2 regions of the Cellulosimicrobium sp. SJTW-1 genome follow, and region 1 is predicted to be linked to the other one. Evidence: riboswitches for the same ligand, from Rfam matches in the RefSeq annotation. Region 1 holds a riboswitch; the other holds the start of a gene.
What was found. Region 1 has a riboswitch for S-adenosylmethionine ahead of RSE42_RS03075 (NADPH-dependent FMN reductase). Riboswitches for the same ligand answer to the same signal wherever they lie in the genome.
Positions count from the first base shown of each region.

Region 2: it holds a riboswitch for S-adenosylmethionine, as region 1 does, so the genes downstream of both, RSE42_RS18340 (methylenetetrahydrofolate reductase) here and RSE42_RS03075 (NADPH-dependent FMN reductase) in region 1, are expected to answer to the same signal.

Region 1 covers NZ_CP136680.1:665,405-676,656, reverse strand. The annotation lists gene RSE42_RS03090 (organic hydroperoxide resistance protein) at 1-236, shown strand, start outside; gene RSE42_RS03085 (VOC family protein) at 299-733, opposite strand; gene gdhA (NADP-specific glutamate dehydrogenase) at 850-2,187, opposite strand; SAM riboswitch class IV at 2,414-2,516, shown strand; gene RSE42_RS03075 (NADPH-dependent FMN reductase) at 2,571-3,170, shown strand; gene RSE42_RS03070 (flavin reductase family protein) at 3,167-3,730, shown strand; gene RSE42_RS03065 (hypothetical protein) at 3,816-4,208, opposite strand; gene RSE42_RS03060 (aldo/keto reductase) at 4,322-5,347, opposite strand; gene RSE42_RS03055 (Dps family protein) at 5,587-6,072, shown strand; gene RSE42_RS03050 (dipeptide ABC transporter ATP-binding protein) at 6,149-7,939, opposite strand; gene RSE42_RS03045 (ABC transporter permease) at 7,936-8,982, opposite strand; gene RSE42_RS03040 (ABC transporter permease) at 8,979-9,932, opposite strand; gene RSE42_RS03035 (ABC transporter substrate-binding protein) at 10,003-11,252, opposite strand, start outside.
Region 2 covers NZ_CP136680.1:4,070,893-4,082,144, reverse strand. The annotation lists gene RSE42_RS18370 (VOC family protein) at 361-741, opposite strand; gene atpC (ATP synthase F1 subunit epsilon) at 920-1,237, shown strand; gene RSE42_RS18360 (VOC family protein) at 1,242-1,640, opposite strand; gene RSE42_RS18355 (DUF2630 family protein) at 1,731-1,979, shown strand; gene RSE42_RS18350 (hypothetical protein) at 2,030-2,281, shown strand; gene metE (5-methyltetrahydropteroyltriglutamate--homocysteine S-methyltransferase) at 2,338-4,821, opposite strand; gene RSE42_RS18340 (methylenetetrahydrofolate reductase) at 4,854-5,915, opposite strand; SAM riboswitch class I at 5,921-6,023, opposite strand; gene RSE42_RS18335 (cation acetate symporter) at 6,235-7,758, opposite strand; gene RSE42_RS18330 (heavy metal transporter) at 7,755-8,222, opposite strand; gene RSE42_RS18325 (LytR/AlgR family response regulator transcription factor) at 8,219-9,028, opposite strand; gene RSE42_RS18320 (sensor histidine kinase) at 9,088-10,260, opposite strand; gene RSE42_RS18315 (ABC transporter substrate-binding protein) at 10,346-11,252, shown strand, end outside.

The sequences.
Region 1 (11,252 bases):
TGGTCGCGGCGCAGCGCAAGGTCCCCGTGGCCGACTCGGCCGTCGTCGCCGAGGTCGACCTCGTCCCGACCGGCGACGGCGGCTTCTCGCTCGGCGCGACGCTGCACGTCGAGCTCGGGGGCGGCGTCACCCAGGACGTCGCCGAGGAGCTCGCGGAGGCCGCGCACGCCGTCTGCCCGTACTCGCTCGCGACCCGGGGCAACATCCCGGTCACCGTCCGCACGACGGTCGCGTAGGGCACCCCTCGGCACGACCGCCGGGGCCGGCTGGCGGAGCGGTCCGCGGGTCGGCCCGGCGGTCAGTCCAGGCAGAACTCGTTGCCCTCGACGTCCTGCATGACGATGCAGGACTCGTTCTCCTCGTCGGCGACCATCACGCGCACGCACGTCGCGCCGAGCGCGACGAGCCGGTCGCGCTCGGCCTCGAGCGCGGCGAGACGCTCGGCACCCACGAGCCCGGTGCCGGCACGCACGTCGAGGTGCACGCGGTTCTTGACGACCTTGCCCTCGGGGACACGCTGGAAGTACAGGCGCGGACCGGCCCCGGTGGGGTCGCTGCACGCGGACCACTCGTCCCGCTCTGTGGCCGGGAGGGAGGCCTCGGCGTCGTCCCAGGTGCTGAAGCCCTCCGGGGGCGGCGCCGGGACGTAGCCCAGCACCTCGCACCAGAACCGGGCGACGCGCCGTGGCTGCGCGCAGTCGAACGTGACCTGGACCTGCCTGACCGCCGCCATCCGGCCACCCTAGGCGCCCGACCCTTCTCGGCCGGAGGGCTTTTCACGGGCGCACGACGGCCGCCGATGCCACCGCTCCGCGCGGGGCACCGACGGCCGTCGTCGTGCGGCTCGGGTCAGATGACGCCGAGCGCGAGGATCGCGTCGGCGACCTTGGTGAAGCCCGCGATGTTGGCGCCGAGCACGTAGTTGCCGGGCGTGCCGTACTCGTCGGCCGTCTCGACGCAGCGGTCGTGGATGCCCGCCATGATCTGCGCGAGGCGGTCCTCGGTGTACTCGAAGGACCACGCGTCGCGCGACGCGTTCTGCTGCATCTCGAGGGCCGACGTCGCGACGCCGCCCGCGTTGGCGGCCTTGCCCGGCGCGAAGAGGACGCCCGCCTCCTGGAGCAGCGCGACGGCGCTCGGCGTCGTGGGCATGTTGGCGCCCTCCGCGACCGCGACGACGCCGTTCGCGACGAGCTGCTTGGCCGCCGCCTCGTCGAGCTCGTTCTGCGTCGCGCACGGGAGCGCGACGTCGCACGGCACGTCCCAGATGGACCCGTCGGTGACGACGCGGGCCCCGGGACGGCGCGCGGCGTAGTCGGCGACGCGCCCGCGCTCGACCTCCTTGATCTGGCGCAGGAGCTCGAGGTCGACCCCGGCCTCGTCGACGACGTAGCCCGACGAGTCGGAGAACGCGACCACGTTCGCGCCGAGCTGCTGCGCCTTGGCCGTCGCGTAGATCGCGACGTTGCCCGAGCCCGAGACGACGACGCGGCGCCCGTCGAGCTCCTGCCCGCGCGTCTCCAGCATGTTCTGCGCGAAGAGGACCGTGCCGTAGCCCGTGGCCTCCGTGCGGACGAGCGAGCCGCCCCACGAGATGCCCTTGCCCGTGAGGACGCCGGACTCGTACCGGTTGGTGATGCGCTTGTACTGCCCGAAGAGGTAGCCGATCTCGCGGCCGCCCACGCCGATGTCGCCCGCGGGGACGTCCGTGTTCTCGCCGATGTGCCGGTAGAGCTCCGTCATGAACGACTGGCAGAACCGCATGACCTCGCCGTCGGACCGCCCGCGCGGGTCGAAGTCGGAGCCGCCCTTGCCGCCGCCGATGGGCATGCCCGTGAGCGAGTTCTTGAAGATCTGCTCGAAGCCGAGGAACTTCACGATGCCGAGGTAGACCGACGGGTGGAACCGCAGGCCGCCCTTGTACGGGCCGAGCGCCGAGTTGAACTCCACGCGGAAGCCGCGGTTGATCTGCACGCGCCCGGTGTCGTCCACCCACGGGACCCGGAAGATGATCTGGCGCTCCGGCTCGCACACGCGCTCGAGGACGGCGGCCTCGACGTAGCGCGGGTGCTTGCGCAGCACGGGGCCGAGCGAGTCGAAGACCTCGCGCACGGCCTGGTGGAACTCGGCCTCGCCGGGGTTGCGACGCAGGACCTCGTCGTAGACGGACTGCAGTCGGCTGTCCATGGGTACTCCTCGTCTGACGCGGGCGGAACTCCTGCTGACGGTACGCCTGTGCCAGAAGCTCCCGTCACACCGTCTCACTCCGCGCGCACCGGCACGGGCGGCCGCAGCGCAGGAGCGACCGCACGGGGCGGCACAGGAGTCACCGACGACGACACATCCGTCCACCCACTGAGAAACCCTACCGATCCGGTGCAGTTTCTCGGGGCGGTTGCTATACCCGTCCCCAGGTCACGAGCGCCAGCGCCAAGCCCCGGCTCGCTGGCTGGCAACCCCCTGTCACGGCGGGGTGCTCCGGGAGATGACCAGGCCGGGCCCGGCCTGCCCCGCCACCGGCGAGGACGGCCCGCACGGCAAGCGTGATCGACGACTACTGCGAGGTGCACATGACCCACCACCCCACCCACCCGACGGTGCTCGCCGTCTCGGGCAACCCGCGGCCCGGCTCGCGCACGCTCGGCGCCGCCGAGACGGTCGCGCGCCGCGTCGCCGACCTCCTCGGCGCGGACGACGTCGCCACGGTCGACCTGGCGTCGCTCGCCGGCGAGGTGCTCGCCGCCGACCATCCGGCGGCCGACGCCGCCCGTGAGCAGCTCGCCCGGGCGACCGTCGCCGTCGTGGCGACGCCGGTCTACAAGGCGTCCTACACCGGGCTGCTGAAGGCCTTCCTCGACCTCTACGGCCCCGACGGGCTCGCGGGCGTCGTCGTGGTCCCGCTCGTCGTGTCCGGGAACCCGGCGCACGCGCTCGTCGGGGAGGTGCACCTGCGGCCCGTGCTCGTCGAGCTCGGCGCCGTCGTCCCGACCCGGTCGCTCACGGTCACCGAGCCGCAGCTCGCGGACCTGGGACCGGTGGTGGACGCGTGGCTCGCGCGCGCGGGCGACGCCCTGCGCCGCGCCACGGCACCGCTCCCCCCGGCGGAGGACCGCCCGTCGGCCCGCACCGACGCAGCCGTCGCCGACGCGTTCGCGGGGGTGGCCCGATGACCGCCGAGCTCACCCACCTGGAGGCCCTCCTGGCCGAGCAGGACGAGCCCCAGCTCTCCCCCGACGAGTACAAGGCCGTGTTCCGCGGCCACCCCGCGGGCGTCGCCGTCGTCGCGCTCGAGCACGGCGACCGCCTCGTCGGCTTCACCGCGACGTCGGTCATCTCCGTCTCGGCCGCGCCCCCGCTGCTCGCGTTCTCGCTCGCGTCCACGTCGTCGTCGTGGCCCGCGGTCTCGACCGCGCGCACGCTGACCGTGAGCTTCCTCGCGGACCACCAGGACGACGTCTCGGCCCGGTTCGCGACGAGCGGCATCGACCGGTTCGCGGACGGCGGCTGGTCGCGCCTGCCGACGGGCGAGCCCGTGATCGACGGCGCGCTGTCGTGGGTGCGCGGGCGGGTCGTCCAGCGCACGCCGGTGGGCGACTCCTACCTCGTCTCGCTGCGCGCGCTCGCGTCGAGCGTCGGCACCGCGCCCGGGGCGCCCCGGGAGGCGGCGGCGTCGCCGCTCGTCTACCACGACCGCACCTACCACCGGATCGGCGACCACTCCGCGCTCTGAGCGCACGACGGGCGAGGGGCCCGACGGCGGAGGTCCCGCCGTCGGGCCCCTCGCCCGTCCCGTGCCGCCCCTCACGGGTGGTCCGTCACCAGCTCCAGCCGCGCGCGCTGAGCTCGAGCTCCTCGCGGAACCGCTCGTCGTCGCCGGTGCGGAAGCCCGCGCGCAGGGGCGCGTCCGCGACCGGGAGCCCCGTGAGCCGGCAGGCCTCGCGCAGCAGCGCGTCGTAGGCGCCCTGGACCGCGAGGTAGTGGTGGGCACGCGCGTAGACGTCCGGGTCGGCCTCGATGCGCCGGAGCTCCGCGGCGAGCGCGGTGAGCCGCACCTGGAGCGCGAGCGTCGTGAGCGGGTCCGGTGCCGCGGCGGCACGACGGCGCCCGCCCGCCCGGTGGCTCGGAGGTCGCCCGGCCCGGCGCAGCACCCACCACGCGGCGGCGGCCGTGCACGCCGTCGCGCACCAGATCATGAGCAGCCACGACATCGGAGCCGACCTCTGCGCGGGGAGACCCACAGGACCTCTCCAGTCTAGGTCTCCCCGGCCCCGCGAGGCAGGGTGGGCGGCCACCTGTCCTCGCCGCCGGCCCGCGCGGCGGGTCAGCCGTCGAGGAGGTCCGGCTGCGGGTGCCGCACGCCCTGGACGGCCGCGCGCGGGATCGCCGCGCCGATCGTCGCGACGTCGTCCGGCGTGAGCTCGACCGCGGCCGCCGCGACGTTCTGCTCCAGGTACGCGACGCGCTTCGTCCCCGGGATCGGGACGACGTCGTCGCCCTGCGCGAGGAGCCACGCGAGCGCGAGCTGCGCCGTCGTGACGCCGCGCTCCGCGGCGAGCTGCTCCAGGGAGCGCACGAGGCCGCGGTTGTGCTCGAACGCCTCGCCGGCGTACCGGGCGTGGGCGCGGCGCACGTCGTCCTCCGCGAAGCCGTCGGTGGCGTCCACGGTCCCGGTGAGGATGCCCCGGCCGAGCGGCGAGAAGGGCACGAAGCCGACCCCGAGCTCGCGCAGCGTCGGCAGCACCTCGTCCTCCGGGTCGCGCGTCCACAGCGAGTACTCGCTCTGCACGGCCGTCACGGGGTGCACGGCGTGCGCGCGGCGCACGGTCGCGGCGGACGGCTCCGAGAGACCGATGCCGCGGACCTTCCCGGCCTCCACGAGGCCGGCGAGCGCGCCGACCGTGTCCTCGATCGGCACCTGGGGGTCGACACGGTGCAGGTAGTACAGGTCGAGGCGGTCGGTGCCGAGGCGGCGCAGGCTCGCGTCGACCGCGGCACGGACGTACTCGGGGCGGCCGTCGACCGGACGCCCGTCGGGGTGGCCGCCCGCGGGCGGGAGCCCGAACTTCGACGCGAGGACGATCTCGTCCCGGTGCGGCCCGAGGACCCGGCCGAACAGCTCCTCGTTGCGGCCGTGACCGTAGACGTCGGCCGTGTCGAAGAGCGTCACACCGAGCTCGAGCGCGCGGCGCAGCACGGCCTCCGCCTCCGCGGCGTCCGCGGGGCCGTAGGCGTCGGTGACGGACATGCCGCCGAACCCGACGGCGGAGACGGCGAGCGCCGCCTCGCCGGTGCCGAGCGTGCGCGACGGGAGGGTGCCGGGGGCGGGGGTCCGGGAGGTGTCGGTCATGGCCCCAGCGGACCACCGCGCGCCGCCGGGGGCAAGGGCGGACGCCGTCCTCTCACCTGGCGAGAGGACGTGACGCGCCGTGCCGCGGGACGAGCCCCGCCGCAGGTCAGGCACGCCTCTCCTTGCTGGCGGGCGCGCGGAATGCGACCTAGTCTGGAATCGTTCAAGTGAACGGCACCGACGGAAGCCGGGTGACCGCCGCACGATTCCGGGCGACCCCCGAGAGAGCGAGGAGCACCATGTCCGCACCCACCATCCACCGCACGACGGCCCGCTTCGAGGCGTCGGAGAAGCTCCGCGCCCACCTGCAGCGCGTGCTCGTCGCGCTCGTCGACCTGCACGTCCAGGGCAAGCAGGCCCACTGGAACGTCACGGGCCGCGGGTTCCGCGACCTGCACCTCCAGCTCGACGACGTCGTGGACGCCGCGCGCGAGCACAGCGACACCGTCGCCGAGCGCATGCGCGCGCTCCAGGTCGTGCCCGACGGCCGCACCGAGACCGTCGCGACGACGACGGACCTCTCGCCGTACCCGGCCGGCCTCGTGTCGGTCGGCGACACCGTCGACGCGGTCGTCGAGCGCATCGCGCAGACGGTCGAGGTCGTCCGCGCCGTGCACGACGACGTGGACGCCGAGGACCCGACGAGCGCCGACATCCTGCACGAGATCATCGCGGACCTGGAGAAGCAGGCCTGGTTCCTCTCCTCGGAGAACCGCGAGGCCTGACCCGGCCCACCGCCGCGAGGTAGAACGGCCCGTCGCGAGGTAGAGCACGCCGTGTGCTACCTCGCGACGGGCCGTTCTACTTCGCGGTGCGCCCCTGGTGCGCGCGGCGGCCGGGGATGGCCGCGACGAGCTCCCGCGTGTACTCCTCCTGCGGGTCGAGCAGGATCTGCTCGGCCGCCCCCTGCTCGACGACGCGCCCGCGGTGCATGACGCCGACGTGGTCGGACACCTGCCGCACGACGGCGAGGTCGTGCGAGATGAACAGGTACGCGAGCCCGTGCTCGGCCTGGAGCCGCACGAGCAGCTCGAGGATCTGCGCCTGCACGGACACGTCGAGCGCCGAGACGGGCTCGTCGAGCACGACGAGCGCCGGGTTCAGGGCGAGCGCCCGCGCGATGGCGACGCGCTGGCGCTGCCCGCCCGAGAGCTCGCGCGGTCCTCGGCGGAGCACGTCGGGCGGGAGCGCGACGTCCTCGACGAGCGCACGCGCCCGGTCAGCCCGCTCGGACGGCGACCCGACCCGGTACGCCCGGAGCGGCTCGGTGACGATCTGCTCGACGGTGAACCGCGGGTCGAGCGACGCGTACGGGGACTGGTAGACCACCTGGAAGCCGCGGCGCAGCGACCGCAGCCGCTCGCCGCGCGCCGTCGTGATGTCCTCGCCGGCGAACTCCACCGTGCCCGCGGTGGGCCGCTCGAGCCGGAGAGCGAGGCGCGCCGTCGTGCTCTTGCCGGAGCCGGACTCCCCCACGAGCGCGTACGTCTCGCCGCGCCCGACCGCGAGGCTCACGCCGTCCACCGCGACGAGCGTCCGGTGCGCCGACCCGCGCGGCAGCGTGAACTCCTTGCGCAGGTCCCGCACCGCGAGGACGGGCGCGCTCGCGGTGTCCGGGCCGGCGGCGTCGGGCACCGCGATCCCCTGGTCGACGGCGCGGCTCGCGACCGCGGCGCGGCTCGCGTCGGCGCGCGGGACGACGCCGTCGTTCGGCGCCGTCTCCGGGGTGCCGCCTGCGACGAGGCGCGAGCTCGCGAGGCTCGGCGCCGCCGCGATGAGCTGCTGGGTGTACGGGTGGCGGGGGTCGTGCAGCACCTGGTCGGCCGTGCCCTCCTCGACGACGACCCCGTGCTCCAAGACGACGATGCGGTCGGCGCGGTCCGCCGCGACGCCGAGGTCGTGCGTGATGAGCAGGACGGCGGTGCCGAGGTCGCGCACGAGTCCGTCGAGGTGGTCGAGGATGCGGCGCTGGACCGTCACGTCGAGCGCGCTCGTGGGCTCGTCCGCGACGACGAGGCGCGGCCGGGCCGCGACTGCGATCGCGATGAGGACGCGCTGGCGCATCCCGCCGGAGAGCTGTGACGGGTACTGCCGCGCGCGGGCCTCCGGGTCGTCGATCCCGGCCTGACGCAGCAGCTCGACCGCGCGCTCGCGCGCCTCCTTGCGCCGCGCGAGGCCGTGGATGACGAGCACCTCCGCGACCTGGTCGCCCACGCGCGTCACGGGGTTGAGCGACACCGTCGGGTCCTGCGGCACGAGCCCGACGTCGCGGCCCCGCACCTGCTGCCACTCCTTCTCGGAGAGCCGCCCGACGTCGCGCCCACCGAGGCGGATGGTCCCTGCCATCACCTCGCCCCCGCGCGCGAGCAGGTGCAGGGCCGCGTGCGCCGTCGTGCTCTTGCCCGACCCGGACTCGCCCACGAGCGCGACGACCTCGCCCGCCCCGACCGCGAGGTCGACGCCGCGGACGGCGGCGTACGAGCCGCCGTCGCGCGTGCGGTAGGCGACCTCCAGACCGCGGATCTCGAGCGCGGGCGCCTCGCCCGACGTCGGGCCGGGACGCTCCTGGGTGGTCGGCGTCGTGGCGGTCATGCGTCCCCTCCGGTCCGTTCCAGGGCCCGTGCGATGCGGTTCGCCGACAGCACGACGGCGACGATCACGAGGCCCGGCATGGTCGTGAGCCACCACGCGGTGGCCAGGTAGTCGCGCCCGCCCGAGACGAGCGACCCCCACTCCGGCGCGGGCGGCGGCGTCCCGTAGCCGAGGAAGCTCAGGGCCGAGATGGCGAGCACGGCCGTGCCGAGCTCGAGCGCGACGAGCGCGAGCACCGGTCCCGTCGAGTTAGGCAGCACGTGCCGCCCCAGCACGCCGTACCAGCGCACCCCCGACGCGCGGGCCGTCTCGACGTACACCGACGTCGAGGTGCGCAGGACCTCGGCCCGCATGACCCGGGCGAACGTCGCGACGCTCGTGATGCCGACGGCGATCGCGACCTTGACCGTCCCGAACCCGAGCGCCGTGATGATCGCGAGCGAGAGCAGGATGCTGGGGATCGCGAGCAGCACGTCGACGAACCGGCCGACGACGTCGTCCACCCACCCGCGCAAGAATCCCGCGAGCAGGCCGAGCAGCGACCCGGCGACGAGCCCGACCGCGACCGCGATGACGGTCGCGCCGAGCGAGGCCGACGCGCCGTGGACGACGCGCGCGTACACGTCCCGCCCCAGGTGGTCGGTGCCGAACAGGTGCGCGCCCGACGGCGGCTGCAGCCGGTCCGCGGGCACGCCCGTCAGCGGGTCGTACGACGTGAAGAGCTGCGGGACGACCGCCCACGCCGTGACGAGCAGGACGACGAGCACCGCGACGACCAGCCCGGGACGCCGCACGGCGTACCGCGCCCCGCGCCGCCACCGGCCCGCCGTGCCCCGGGTCCGCACGCGGCCGTGCCGGAGGATCGCGCGCGCGTCCTCGCGGTCCTCGACCTCGATCTCCGCGGGCGTGCGTCCCTCGGGCGCGTCGGCGGGCGGGGCGTCGGGGGCGAGCGCGCCCGACGGCGGCACGTCCGCCACCGCGGCACGGTCCGCGACCCGGGCCTCGTCCCGGAGCACGATGCGCACTCCCGGCCTGGTGCTCATGCGGCCACCGCCTTCTGTCGAGCGTCGATCCGGGGGTCGAGCAGGGGGTAGAGCAGGTCGACCACGAGCGTGACGACCACGAACACGAGCGCCGAGAGGACGACGACCGCCTGCACCACGGGGATGTCCTGCGCGTCCACCGACGTCACCGTGAGCCGTCCCAGGCCCGCGCGCGAGAACACCGTCTCGGTGACGACCGTGCCGCCGAGCAGCCCGCCCACGACGACCCCCAGCACGGTCAGCGCGGGGATCGCGGCGTTGCGCAGCGCGTGACGGAAGTGCACGCGCGCGCGGCTCGCGCCCTTGGCGCGCGCCGTCTCCACGTACGGCTCGCCGAGCGTCCCGCGCAGGCTCCGCGCGAGCACCTGGGCGAGCGCGGCGCTCGCCGGCACGGCGAGCGTGATCGCCGGCAGCACGAGGCTGATCGCGCCCTGGTTGCCGATCGCGGGGAACAGCGGGAGCTGGAAGGAGAACCACTGCAGCAGGAGGAGGCCCAGCCAGAACGGCGGCAGGGCGACGCCGAGCGGAGGGAGCGACGCGAGCGCGTGGCGCAGCCAGGCCGCGCGCGGGAACGTGCTCGCGATCGCGATGCCGGCGCCCGCCACGACGGCGAGGACGAGCGCCGCGGCCGTGAGCCGGAGCGTCTCCGGGAGCGCCTGGAGCACGAGCTGCGTCGCGGGCGCCCCGGACGCGTACGACGTCCCGAAGTCGAGCCGCAGCGCGTGCCACAGCGCGTCGGCGTACTGCACGAGCACGGGCCGGTCGAGGCCGTACTGGGCGCGCAGGGCGTCGAGCAGCGCGGGGTCCACCTGGTCCGCCTCGCCACCGCCGCTCGCCATGAGCGCGGCCGGGTCGCTGGGCAGCAGGTAGAGGACGAAGAACGAGATGGTGAACGCCGCCCAGAGCACGAACAGGCCCTGCCCGGCGCGACGCAGGACGTACCGGCCCATGGTCGGCCTCCTTCCGTGGGGGATGCCCGCCTGCCCGACGCCGCGGCGTCGGGCAGGCGGACCCGGCGGGTCAGCCCTGGGTGACCCAGGCGTCGTAGAAGTCGAGGCGCGACGACGCCTCGAACGTCAGGCCGTGGACCGTGTCGGCGGCCGCGATGGTCGTCGAGAGCTCGTAGACCGGGATCGCGTGCCCCTTCTGCACGAGCAGTCGCGACGCCTCCGTGACGAGCTCCTGCCGCTCGGCCGGGTCGGTCGCCGCGGCCGACGCGTCGAGCAGGTCGTCGACCTCCTCGGCGTCGCGCTGGTTGATGTTGCGCGCGTTCGCCGAGAAGATCGTGCGCAGCACGTCCGGGTCGGAGCGCGTGAGGTTGTAGTAGTCGAAGTCGAAGTCGCCGCTCTCCTTGATGGCCTGCGACTCCGCGACGGTCACGTGCTGGAGCTGGAGGTCCACGCCGATCTGCGCGAGCTGCTGCTGGACGAGCTCGAGCGGCTCCGGCACCTGCCAGAACGTCACGGTCGTGGAGAGCTTCTGGCCGTCCTTCTCGCGCACGCCGTCGGCGCCCTCGACCCAGCCCGCGTCGTCGAGGATCTTCTTCGCGCCCTCGGGGTCGTAGGCGAGCTCGTCCGCGACGCTCTCGTAGAGCGGCGTCGAGTGCGACAGCACGCTCGTGGCCGGCTCGTCCTGCGCGCTGAGCACGGTGTCCGCGATCTGCTCGCGGTCGATGCCCTGGAGGATCGCCGTCCGCACGGCCTCGTCGCCCGCGAGCGGGCTCGACTCGTTGGGGAAGAGGTTGAACACGACGCCCGGGTTGGCGCGGTACTCGAGCCAGAACCCGTTCCCGTCGAACTGCGGGAGGTCGACGGTCGAGATCGCGGCCGTGGCGTCGATCTGCCCCGACTGCAGGCTGCCGCTGCGCACGCTCGCCTCGGGGATGACCTTGAACGTCACCGTGTCGAGGTAGGCCTCGCCCTGGTGGTCGCTCGCCTCCGAGCCCCACGCGTAGCCCGCGACCTTCTCAAGCACGATCTCCTGGTCCTGCGTGTACGACTTCACGGAGAACGGGCCGGAGCCGACGAACTTCCCGGCGCAGCGGTCCTCGACGCTCAGGTCGGCCGAGGACGGGGCGAGGAGGCCGAGCGAGAACGTCGACGTCGCCTGGAGGAACTGCGCGCTCGGCTCCGCGAAGTCCACCGTGAGGGTCTGCGGGTCGGTGACGGTCGTGCCCTCGTAGCCGACGAGGTACTGCGACCCGAGCGACGCCGTCGCGCCGAGCGCGACGATCGCGTCGAAGTTCGTCTTCACCGACTCCGCGTCGATCG
Region 2 (11,252 bases), 860 kb from region 1:
GACCGGCGCGGCCGGGCGACGACGGGGTCGTCGGACGGCGGTGCGCCACGGAGCGAGGCGGGCGTCGGGGACGACGGCCCGCGGCCCGGTGGTCTCAGCGGGTGACGGTGCGGGGGAAGAGGGCGCCCGAGCAGGCCGCCATGGCCACCTCGCAGCCTGCGGTGCCGTGCATCCGCGTCTCCTCGTCCCGTGCGGCGCGCCGTCGGCGCGATCCTGATCCGTGGTCGTGCCCGTCCGGCACGACGGACGGCTGCCCACGGCAACCGTCACCCTCGATGGTGCGCCTCGGCACCCGCCGCCGTCAACGTGATTGCCGCCCGGGTCGCCGCGTACCCCCGGCGCGACGGCCGACGCCGTCCCTCAGGACGTCGCCCAGACGCCCAGCTCGTTGCCGCTCGGGTCGAGGAAGTGGAACCGACGGCCGCCGGGGAACTCGTACGGGCCCTCGACCACCTCGCCGCCCGCGTCCCGCACGGCGGCGAGCGTCGCGTCGAGGTCCTCGGAGAACAGCAGGACGAACGGACCGCCGCGGGTCACGTCGCCCGACTCGGCCAGGCGCAGACCGCCCGCCTCGTCCGCGCCGGACTCCGCCGCCGTGCGGATCCCGGCGTACCCGGGGCCGTAGGGGACGAACTCCCAGCCGAAGGCCGCGCCGTAGAACGCCTGCGCGGCGGCGAGGTCGGTCACGGGGAGCTCGACGTAGTCGAACGAGTGGTGGATGCCGTGCGCGTGGGTGCTCATGCACCCATCGTGACGCGGGCCACCCACGGTCGGCGCGCGGGCCGCTCGCCGGCACCACCGCGGCGGGTGGCTCCCCGGTGACCTTCGGCCCCACCCGGGTGACGAAGTGCCGGGCCCGGCGAGCGGGTCGCCCGGCCAGACTCGGAGGTTCCGCCGTCCACCGTCCGGGAGGAACTCCGTGCCCGTCGCCCTGCCGTCCCCGTCCGAGACCGCCGCACCCGCCGGGGAGCGGCTGGTGTTCGTGGAGGTGGTGGTGCCGTCCGGGGTGTTCTGGGCGGGGGAGGCGCGGAGCGTGACGGTCCCGGCGGCGTCGGGCACGCTGGGCATCCTGCCGCGGCACCAGCCGGTCGCGGCGTCGCTCATGGCGGGCCGGGTGCGTCTGCGCACCCCGGACCGCCCGACGGCCGAGCTGCGGATCGGGGGCGGGTTCCTCGTCGTCGACCAGGACGAGGTGACGATCCTCGCCGACGACGCGACATGGGTGCGCGCTCGGTAGCCCGCTACGCGGGGTCGGTCGTCGTCCCGAGCTGCACGACGACGACCCGGTGCCCGTCGGGGTCGTGGACGTGCGCGAACCGGTCGCCGGTCTCGGCGTCGGCGTCGGGCCCGACGAACGGCTCGACCCCGGCCGCGGCGAGGCGTGCGAGGGTCGCGTCGAGGTCGTCGACGTAGAGCACGAGGTTGGGCAGGCCGTGGCACACGAGCGGGGCGCCGCCCTCGGGGAGCGGCACGAGCCACAGGCCGGGCTCGTCGACGCGTCCGGGGCCGACGTGGAGCAGGGGGAACCCCTCGGTCTCTCCCTGGAACAACGTGCGGAAGCCGAACCCGTCGGCCCAGAACGCGGCGCTCGCGTCGAGGTCGCGGCAGAGCAGGACCGTGCGCCCGATCGTCGTCGTCATGCGACGAGCCTAGGGCGCACCGCCGACGCTGCGCCGCGTGGGGCCGGCCTCCCGGGGCGCGCCCGCGCCGTCGGGCATACCGTGGACGGCATGGCGACCGACGGCGGCATCCGCAGGACGATCAGCGACCTCGTGGCGCAGGAGCGCGAGCTCCGCGAGCAGCTCGCGCAGGGTGAGATCACCGGGGGCGAGGAGCACGAGCGGCTCCGCGCGATCGAGGTCGAGCTCGACCAGTGCTGGGACCTGCTGCGCCAGCGCGGCGCCGCGCGCGAGTTCGGCGGCGACCCCGATGCGGCGACCGTGCGAGACCCCGGTACGGTGGAGAACTACCTGGACTGATCGCCGACGGCGACGTCCGGCTCCCGTTCCGACCTCAGAAGGAGAACCCCATGACCACGTCCAGCGAGCAGGCGGCGCACAGCCCCCTCCCCACCGGGACCGAAGGGCGCGACATCCCCGGTCACGCGGGCGCGGTCGCACGGTTCGTCGTGGCGTTCGCGCTGTTCGTCGGCGGGCTCGTGCTCATGGGGTCGGGCATGTCCGGCGTCGACGGCGGTGTGTGGCTCTTCGTGGGCGGCCTCGCGGCGGCGACGCTCGCCTTCGCCCTCCCGATGGCGGGCACGGGCACGACCGAGCGCTGACACCCTCGACACGGAGGCCGGGTCCTGACGGGACCCGGCCTCCGGCGTCTCCGGGGTCAGCCGAGCGTGGCCCGGACGGCCTTCGCCGCGGTGACGAGGTGCTCGAGCGACGGCACGGTCTCCTCGTAGCGGCGGGTCTTCAGGCCGCAGTCGGGGTTGACCCAGACGACGCGCGGGTCGATCGACTTCACGGCGAGCTCCAGCAGCTCGGTGACCTCCTCCGTCGAGGGCACGCGCGGGCTGTGGATGTCGTAGACGCCCGGCCCGATGCCGCGCGAGTACCCGGCGTCGCGCAGCTCCGGCACGATCTCCATGCGCGAGCGCGCCGCCTCGACCGACGTCACGTCGGCGTCGAGGCCGTCGATCGCGCCGATGACCTCGCCGAACTCCGAGTAGCACAGGTGCGTGTGGATCTGCGTCGCCGCCTCCACGCCCGACGTCGCGAGCCGGAACGACCCGACGGACCAGTCGAGGTACGCCGGCTGGTCCGCGCGGCGCAGCGGCAGGAGCTCGCGCAGCGCGGGCTCGTCGACCTGGACGATCCCGATGCCGGCGGCCTCGAGGTCCGCGATCTCGTCGCGCAGCGCGAGGCCCACCTGGTTCGCCGTGTCGCCGAGAGGCTGGTCGTCGCGCACGAACGACCACGCGAGGATCGTCACGGGCCCGGTGAGCATGCCCTTGACGGGCTTCTCGGTGAGCGACGCCGTGTACGCGGACCACTCGACCGTGATCGGCGCGGGCCGCGTCACGTCGCCCCACAGGATCGGCGGGCGCACGCAGCGCGACCCGTACGACTGCACCCAGCCGTTCGCCGTGACCGCGAACCCGTCGAGGTGCTCCGCGAAGTACTGCACCATGTCGTTGCGCTCGGGCTCGCCGTGCACGAGGACGTCGAGGCCCAGCTCCTCCTGGATCGCGACGACGCGCGCGATCTCCTCACGCATCGCGGTCGTGTAGTCCGCGTCCGACAGCTCGCCCTTCGTCCACAGCGCGCGGGCGCGGCGGATCTCCGGCGTCTGCGGGAACGAGCCGATCGTCGTCGTGGGCAGCGGCGGCAGGTTCAGGCGCTCCTGCTGCGCGGCCGCACGCTCGGCGTAGTCACCGCGCGCGAAGTCCGCGTCGGTCAGCGCGGCCGCACGCTCCCGCACCGCGGGCACGACGACGCCGCTCGCCTCCGCGCGCGACGCCACCGCCGCGCGGGACGCCTCGATCTCCTCCGCGACGGCGTCGCGACCCTCGGTCAGCGCGCGGGCGAGCGTCGCGACCTCGCCGACCTTCTGGTCCGCGAACGCGAGCCAGTCGCGCAGGCGCGGGTCGAGCGTCGTGCCCGACGCCGTGCCGGGCTCGGCGAACGTCTCGTCCTCGACGTCGTGCGGCACGTGCAGCAGCGACGTCGACGTGCCGACGGCGACCGCGCCCGCACCGAGGCTGCGCGCGGCGGTCAGCGTGTCGAGCTTTGCCGAGAGGTCGGCGCGCCACACGTTGTGCCCGTCGATCGCGCCGACGACGAGCGTCTTCGTCAGGAGGTCGTCGTAGGGCGAGTCCGGAAGGTCCGCACGGACGGCGTCGATCGCGATCGCTTCGACGTCCGTGCCCGCGAGGGTCGCCAGGAAGTCGAAGGTCGCGCCGTCGCCGTCCGGCGACGTCTCCAGCCCGCCGAACGGCGTGGCGACGAGGATCGCGGGCCGCGCGTCCTGCGCCGAACCAGGGGTTGCCGCCGGGTTTGCGGACGAGGCCGCCGAAGACCCCGGGCTCGGCACCGGGCGGAGGTCGGTCGCGAGGGCGCGGTACGCGGACCCCACGGCGGCGGCGAGCTCGGTGAACGGCACGTCGACCGAGTCGGTGACGAGGATCGGCTCGTCGAGCTGGACCCACGGCGCCCCCGCCGCGGCGAGCGCGCGCAGCAGGTCGGCGTAGGCGGCGACGACGTCGTCGAGGCGGTCGAGCGGCGAGTACCCGGCGGGCGCGTCGTCCGCGGCCTTGGACAGCGCGAGGAACGTGACCGGCCCGACGACGACGGGCCGCGTCACGACGCCGGCCTCCTTCGCCTCGACGAACTCGCGCGCGACGCGGTCGTCGACGAAGCGGATCGGGGTGTCCGGGCCGATCTCGGGGACCAGGTAGTGGTAGTTCGTGTCGAACCACTTGGTCATCTCGAGCGGGGCGTCGTCCCCCTGGCCGCGCGCCACGGTGAAGTAGCCCGCGAGGTCGAGGCGGCCCGCGTCGTCGGTCAGCGACGCGAACCGCGACGGGACCGCCCCGAGGGAGGCGGCGACGTCGAGCACCTGGTCGTAGAAGGAGAACGAGCCGGGGACGGACGCGTCGTCGGCGCCGAGGCCGAGGTCGACGAGCCGGCGGACGGTCGCGAGGCGCAGCTCGCGGGCCGTGGCCTCGAGCTCCTCGGCCGAGGTCTTGCCGGCCCAGAACGCCTCGACGGCCTTCTTCAGCTCGCGGCGGCGACCGATGCGCGGGTAGCCGAGCACGGTGCCGGCGGGGAAACCGACCGGGTTCTGGGTAGGGGAGTGTACGGAAGTGGCCATGATCGAAACCTCTTGCTGGTCCGGAGGACCGGTCAGACGGGCGCGCCGTGCGTGGCGGCGCTCGTCGTGGGCAGGGAGGTGCCGGTGACCCACGGCCCGCTGGCCAGGTCCGGGACGAGCGGGGCGGCGGCGGCGCTGGCGCCGCCCCCGGTCCCGCCCGACCCGCCGCCGAGGTGGACACCCTCGAGCAGGTCAAGAGCGGCGCGGTGCTTGTTGAACGTGTACACGTGCAGACCGGGCGTGCCCGCGTCGAGGACGCGCTGCGCGAGGTCGACCGAGTACGCGATCCCGTAGGCGTGCTGCGCCTCCGGGTCGGGCAGGGCGTCGAGCGCGTCCAGCAGGTGCTGGGGCGCGCGCACGCCCGTGAGCTCCTCGACGCGACGGAGCCGCGCGGGCTCCGTCGTGGGCAGCAGCCCGGCGAGGATGGGGATCGTCACGCCGGCCGCACGGGCCTCGGCGACGAAGTCGGTGTACGACGACGCGTCGTAGAAGAGCTGCGTGATCGCGAAGCTCGCGCCGGCCTGCTGCTTCTGCCAGAGGCGGCGCACCTCCTGGGCGCGCGTCGTGCCGGCGGCGGGGTTGCCGTCGCAGAACGTCGCGACGGCGATCGTCAGCGGCCGGGCTGCGCCGCGCAGCGCGACGGCGGGGTCGGACGCGCAGCGCGACGCCTCGACCTCGCGCAGCAGCGCGACGAGCTCGGTCGACGACCGGACGCCGTCGGGCGCGGGCTGCCAGTCCGGCTGGTCGCGCGGCGGGTCGCCCCGCAGCGCGAGGAAGCTCCGCACGCCCTCGTCGAGGAAGTCGGTGATGACCGACTCCACGTCCTCGCGCGACGCCCCGACGCACGTGAGGTGTGCGATCGGCAGCACGGGCGTGCCCTGGAGCAGGCGTCCGACGACCTGGCGCGCGGTCGCGCGGTCGGTGCCCGCGGCGCCGTACGTCACGGACACGAAGTCGGGGTGCGTCGCGACGAGACGGCGTGCCGTCTCCCAGAACTTCGGGGCCGCGTCCGGTCGGCGCGGGGGCATGAGCTCGAACGACACCGTCGGCCGAGGACGGCCCGGACGGTGCGCGAAGGATGCCTCTGAGGTCATGCGTCACTCCATCGACCCTGGCGTTAGCACCTTTGTCCTCGGGAGGCTTCCGTCGGCGGGTTGCTGCGGTGTCGTCGAGCCAGGACTCTCGACCGCTCTGGATGGTTGGCACGATCCTACGACCCATCCGACATGCGGTCGAGAGCGCCCGCCAGGTGAGATGCGGAGGGATCGGCCGGAGGCGTAGCGGCGCCCCGCGCTACGGATCTCAGGCTCTCTACGCTACGAATTTCAGGTTTCCTACGCTACAGATTTCAGGTGCTCGAGCGAGGTCCCAGACACCGACCATGGCGACGGGTCGTCGTCGGCCTTGCAGGTCTCAGGCCCTCCGGCGCTCGGGCACGTGCAGGCGGCGGAGGAACCGGTCGGTGCGCAGCGGCGGCCCGCGCCGGTCGAGGAGCGACACGACGACGACGGTCGCCGTCGCGAGCGGGATGGTCCAGGCGGCGGGCTGGGCGAGCAGGGCGCGCACGACGCCAGGGACGCCGTCGGCCGTGCCGCCGGACGGGCTCCCGTACCCCGCGGCGACGAGCGCGGACGACGCGAGCAGCGCCGTCGCGCACAGGACGGCCCCCACGACCATGCCCGCCACCGCGCCCCGCGCGGTGAGGCCGCGCCACCACACGCCGAGCAGGATGACGGGGGACAGGGCCGACGCCGCGAAGACGAACACCGTCCCGACGCTCGTCACGAGGCCCTGCGGGATGGTGACGAGCGCGAACGCGAGCGGGATGAGCGTGCACGCGACCGCGGACCAGCGGAAGGACCGCACGGTGCCGCCGAACAGGTCCTGGCTCACGACGCCCGCCAGCGCCACCACGAGCCCCGACGACGTCCCGAGGAACGCGGCGAACGCCCCGGCGACGACGAGCGCGGCGAGCAGCTCGCCGCCGAGCCCGGGCACGAGGCGGGTCGGCAGCGTGAGGACGACCGTGTCCGCGACCCCGGGCGCCGCGAGGTCGGGCGCGACGACCCGCGCCACGAGCCCGAGCGTGCTCGACACCATGTAGAACACGCTGATCATGACGAGCACGACGACGGTCGTGCGGCGGGCCGAGCCGCCGTCGGGCGAGGTGTAGAAGCGCACGAGGACGTGCGGCAGGCCGGTCGTGCCGAGCAGGAGGGCGAGCAGGAGCGAGACGGTGGCGTACGCGTCGAGGCCGCCCGGCCCGGCCTCGTGGGGGAACACGGCGGCGGGGTCGAACGTGACGACGGCGCCGCCGGGCTCGAACGCCCCGCCGAGCGCCATGAGCACGAAGACGAGCGGCACCGCGAGCGCGGTGAGCTTGACCCAGAACTGGAACGCCTGGACGAACGTGATGGAGCGCATCCCGCCCGCGGCGACGACGGCGCTCACCACGACCGCGATCCCCACCGAGCCGACCCACGGCGGCACCGCGGCCACGCTCGTGATGACGAGCGCCGCCCCGTGGAGCTGCGGCACCACGTACAGCCACCCGATGACGAGCACGAGCACGCTCGTCACGCGGCGCGCGACCACGGAGTCGAGCCGGGCGTGCACGAAGTCGGGGATCGTGTACGCGCCGCTGCGCCGCAGGGGGCCCGCGACGAACAGCAGGACGAGCAGGTAGCCCGCCGCGTACCCCACGGGGAACCAGAACGCCTCCGCGCCGGACAGCAGCACGAGGCCCGAGAGCCCGAGGAACGTGCCCGCGGACAGGTACTCGCCGCTGATCGCCGACGCGTTCCAGACCGGCCGCACGGTGCGCGACGCGACGAAGAAGTCGCTCGTGGTGCGCGAGATCCGCAGGCCGTAGAACCCGATGAGCCCGGTCGCGAGCAGGAGCAGCGCGATCGCGACGAGGGGCAGCGCGCTGGTCACGGCGCACCGCCGTCGTCGGGACCGGGCTCGTCGGGCCCGCCCGCGCCCTCGGCGAGCGCGCGGTACCGGCGCTCGTTGCGCGCCGCCGCGACCGCGAACACGACCGCGAACGCGACGATCACCGGGTAGAAGCCGTACGCGTGCACGAGCCACGGCAGCGGCACGCCGAGCAGCACGACGTCGTCCAGCGCGGGCACGCCGCTCATCGTCACCGTGAGCAGCGTGACGACCGCGAGGAACGACGCCACGCACGCCAGCCCGAGCCGGAGCTGGGCCCGCACGAGCCCGCGCGTGTAGGCGGTCGCGGCGTCGTCCGGCTCGCCGGAGCGTGCCGTGCCCGACGGCGCCCCACCCCCCGGGACGGCGCCCTCACCGGGGCCGGGGCGAGGGCCGGGGCGCGCCGCGGGGAGGTCGGTGGACCGGACGCGCACGCGCGCGTCCCGACGCGGGTCGGTGCCCGTCACGGCGCGCCCCGGTGCGGCCCGAGGAGCGCCTCGCGCACGGCGGGCACCATGCGGCGGCTCACCGGGACCTCGTGCCCGGCGACGACGAGCGCGGGCTGCGCCCCGCCGAACCGCGCCGCGGTCACGGCCGCGCGGTCCACGAGGTACGACCGGTGCACGCGCAGGAATCCCGCGGGCGCCCACCGCTCCTCGAGATCGGAGAGCGGCTCGCGCACGAGGAACTGCTCGGTGTCCGTCACGAGCCGGGAGTAGTCGCCCTGCGCCTGCACCCACCGCACCGCGCTGCGCCGGACGAGCCGCGTCGTCGTGCCGACCGTCACGACGAGCGTCTCCTCGGCCGGGGCCGCACCGCCCGCCGGGTCGCCGGCAACCGGCGGTGGAGCGGCGGCGCTCGCGGACGGTGCCGCCGCGTCGGTCGCGGGGGTGCGCCCCGCCGCGGTGCGCTCCGCGACCCGTTCGACGACGCGGTCGACCGCGCGCGTGAGCCGCTCGCGCCGCACGGGCTTGAGCACGTAGTCGACGGCCTCGACGTCGAACGCCTCCAGGGCGCGCGCCTCGTCGGCGGTGACGAACACGACCGCCGGGCGGTCGGCGAACCGCGAGAGCGCGCGGGCGAGGTCGAGGCCGGTCAGCCCCGGCATGTGGATGTCGAGGAACGCCGCGTCCACCGTGCGCGACGAGAGCTCGCGCAGCGCCTCGGACCCGCTCGCGACCCCGCGCACGGTGCGCACGCGCGGGTCGCGGCGGAGCAGGGCCACGAGCTCGTCGAGCACGGGCCGCTCGTCGTCGGCGACGAGCACGTCCAGCCCGACGGCGTCGCCCGCCCCGCCGGGGAGACCGCCGGCCGGAGCCGGGTCCGGGGTGGTCACGGCACGCTCACCTCCGTCTCGTGCAGCGGCTGCGACCGCGGGACGCGCAGCCGCACGAGCGTGCCCGAGCCGGGCGCGGTCTCGATGTCGAGCGCGTGGTCGTCGCCGTAGAGCTGGCGGACGCGCGTGTCGACGTTGCGCAGGCCCACGTGCGTCGTGTCGCGCGACGTGAGGAGCTCACGCACGACGGCCGGGTCCATGCCGACGCCGTCGTCCTCGACCGTGATCTCCGTCTGGGTGCCCTCGTCGCGCGCGGTGATGACGATCGTGCCGCCGTGCTCGCGCGGCTCCAGGCCGTGGCGCACCGCGTTCTCGACGAGGGGCTGCACGGAGAGGAAGGGGATGACGGCCGTCAGCGACTCCGGCGCGATCTGCAGGGTGACGGCGAGGCGCTCGCCGAACCGGGCGCGCTCGAGCTCGACGTAGGAGTGGATCGAGCGCAGCTCGTCGGCGAGGGTCGTGAAGTCGCCGCGCCCGCGGAACGAGTAGCGCGTGAAGTCGGCGAAGTCGAGCACGAGGTCGCGCGCCCGCTCGGGGTCGGTGCTGATGAACGACGCGATGGCGCCGAGCGCGTTGTAGACGAAGTGCGGGCTGATCTGGGCGCGCAGCGCGCGGAGCTCGGCTTGCGCGAGCGCCGTGCGCGACGCCTCCAGCTCGGCGAGCTCGAGCTGCGCCGCGCACCACTGCGCCACCTCGCCCGTCGCGCGCACGAGCGGCGGCCGCACGGTGTCGGCGAACGCGACGACGACGCCGGCGACGCGCCCGCCCGCGACGACGGGCGCCCCGACGGCGTCCTCGACGTCGCCGCTCTCGACGTGGCGCCGCCCCGTGGCGAGGACGCGCTCGGCGACGCGCCGCGCGTCGGGCTCGAGCGTCGAGCTCCCGTCGAGGGCGACCGCCCCGTCCGCCGTGACGACGGCGAGCGCGTCGGCGCCGAGGAGCTGGCGCAGGGAGCGGGCCGCGCGGCCGACGTCGTCGCCGTCGAGCCCGTCGCGCAGGTGCGTCGCGGCGCGCGACGCGAGGTGGAGGGTGCGGAACGTCGCCCGGTCGGAGTCGCTCCCGAGCTCGCGCGACCCGCGCGCGAGCCGCCAGGCGAGCACGAGCCCGAGGGTGAGCAGGACGCCCACGACGAGACCGGCGGCGGCGCCGGCGAACACGGGCCCGGACATGCAGTGATCGTATCCAGCGCGGCGTCACCCGCCCCGGTGGGCAGGTAAGGTTAGGCGACCCTATCCCACGACGGAGGAACCTCCTGTGCCGATCTCCCGGACCACGTCGAGCCCGCGCGTGCGCCGCAGCGTCACCACCACCGCCCTCGTGCTCGCCGCGACCCTCCTCGCGGCGTGCTCGTCCGACCCCGAGCCCGCGGCGACCGGCGCGCCGGCGCCGGACGACACCGCGACGGGGTACGCCGTCGAGCACGCGCGGGGTACCGCCGAGCTCGACGCGGCGCCGCAGCGCGTCGTGACGCTCGAGCCCGTCGAGACGGACACCGCCGTCGCGCTCGGCGTCGTCCCCGTGGGCGCCGCCGTGCTGAGCGTCGAGGCGGGCGTGCCCGCGTACCTCGGCGAGGAGGCGCAGGCGATCGAGGTCGTCGGCACCGTGCCCGAGCCGAACCTGGAGGCCATCGCGGCGCTCGAGCCGGACCTCATCCTCGGTACGGAGTCGCGCCACTCCGACCTGTACGACCAGCTCGCGAGCGTCGCGCCGACCGTCTTCATGGCGACCCAGACCGACCCGTGGCAGGAGAACGTGCTCCTCGTCGGGCGCGCGCTCGGCCGGGAGTCGGACGCCCAGGCCCTGCTCGACGCCTACGACGCGCGGTGCGCCCAGCTCCAGGAGGACTACGACGTCTCCGGCGCGGCGCAGCTCCTGCGTCCGCGCGACGGCATCGTGTCCGCGTACGGGCCGCGGTCGTTCGCGGGCAGCACGCTCGAGTGCGTCGGGTTCACGACGCCGGAGCAGGAGTGGGGCGAGGACATCTCCGTGGACCTGTCCCCGGAGCGCGTGACCGAGGCCGCCGCCGACCTCGTGCTCGTCTCGGCCGCCGACCCCGACGACGCGTCCGCGGTGCCCGCGGAGATCCCGCTCAACGCCGCGTCGTTCCCCGACGTGCGCGTCGTGGACCAGTCCTCCTGGATCAGCGGCGTCGGGCCGCTCG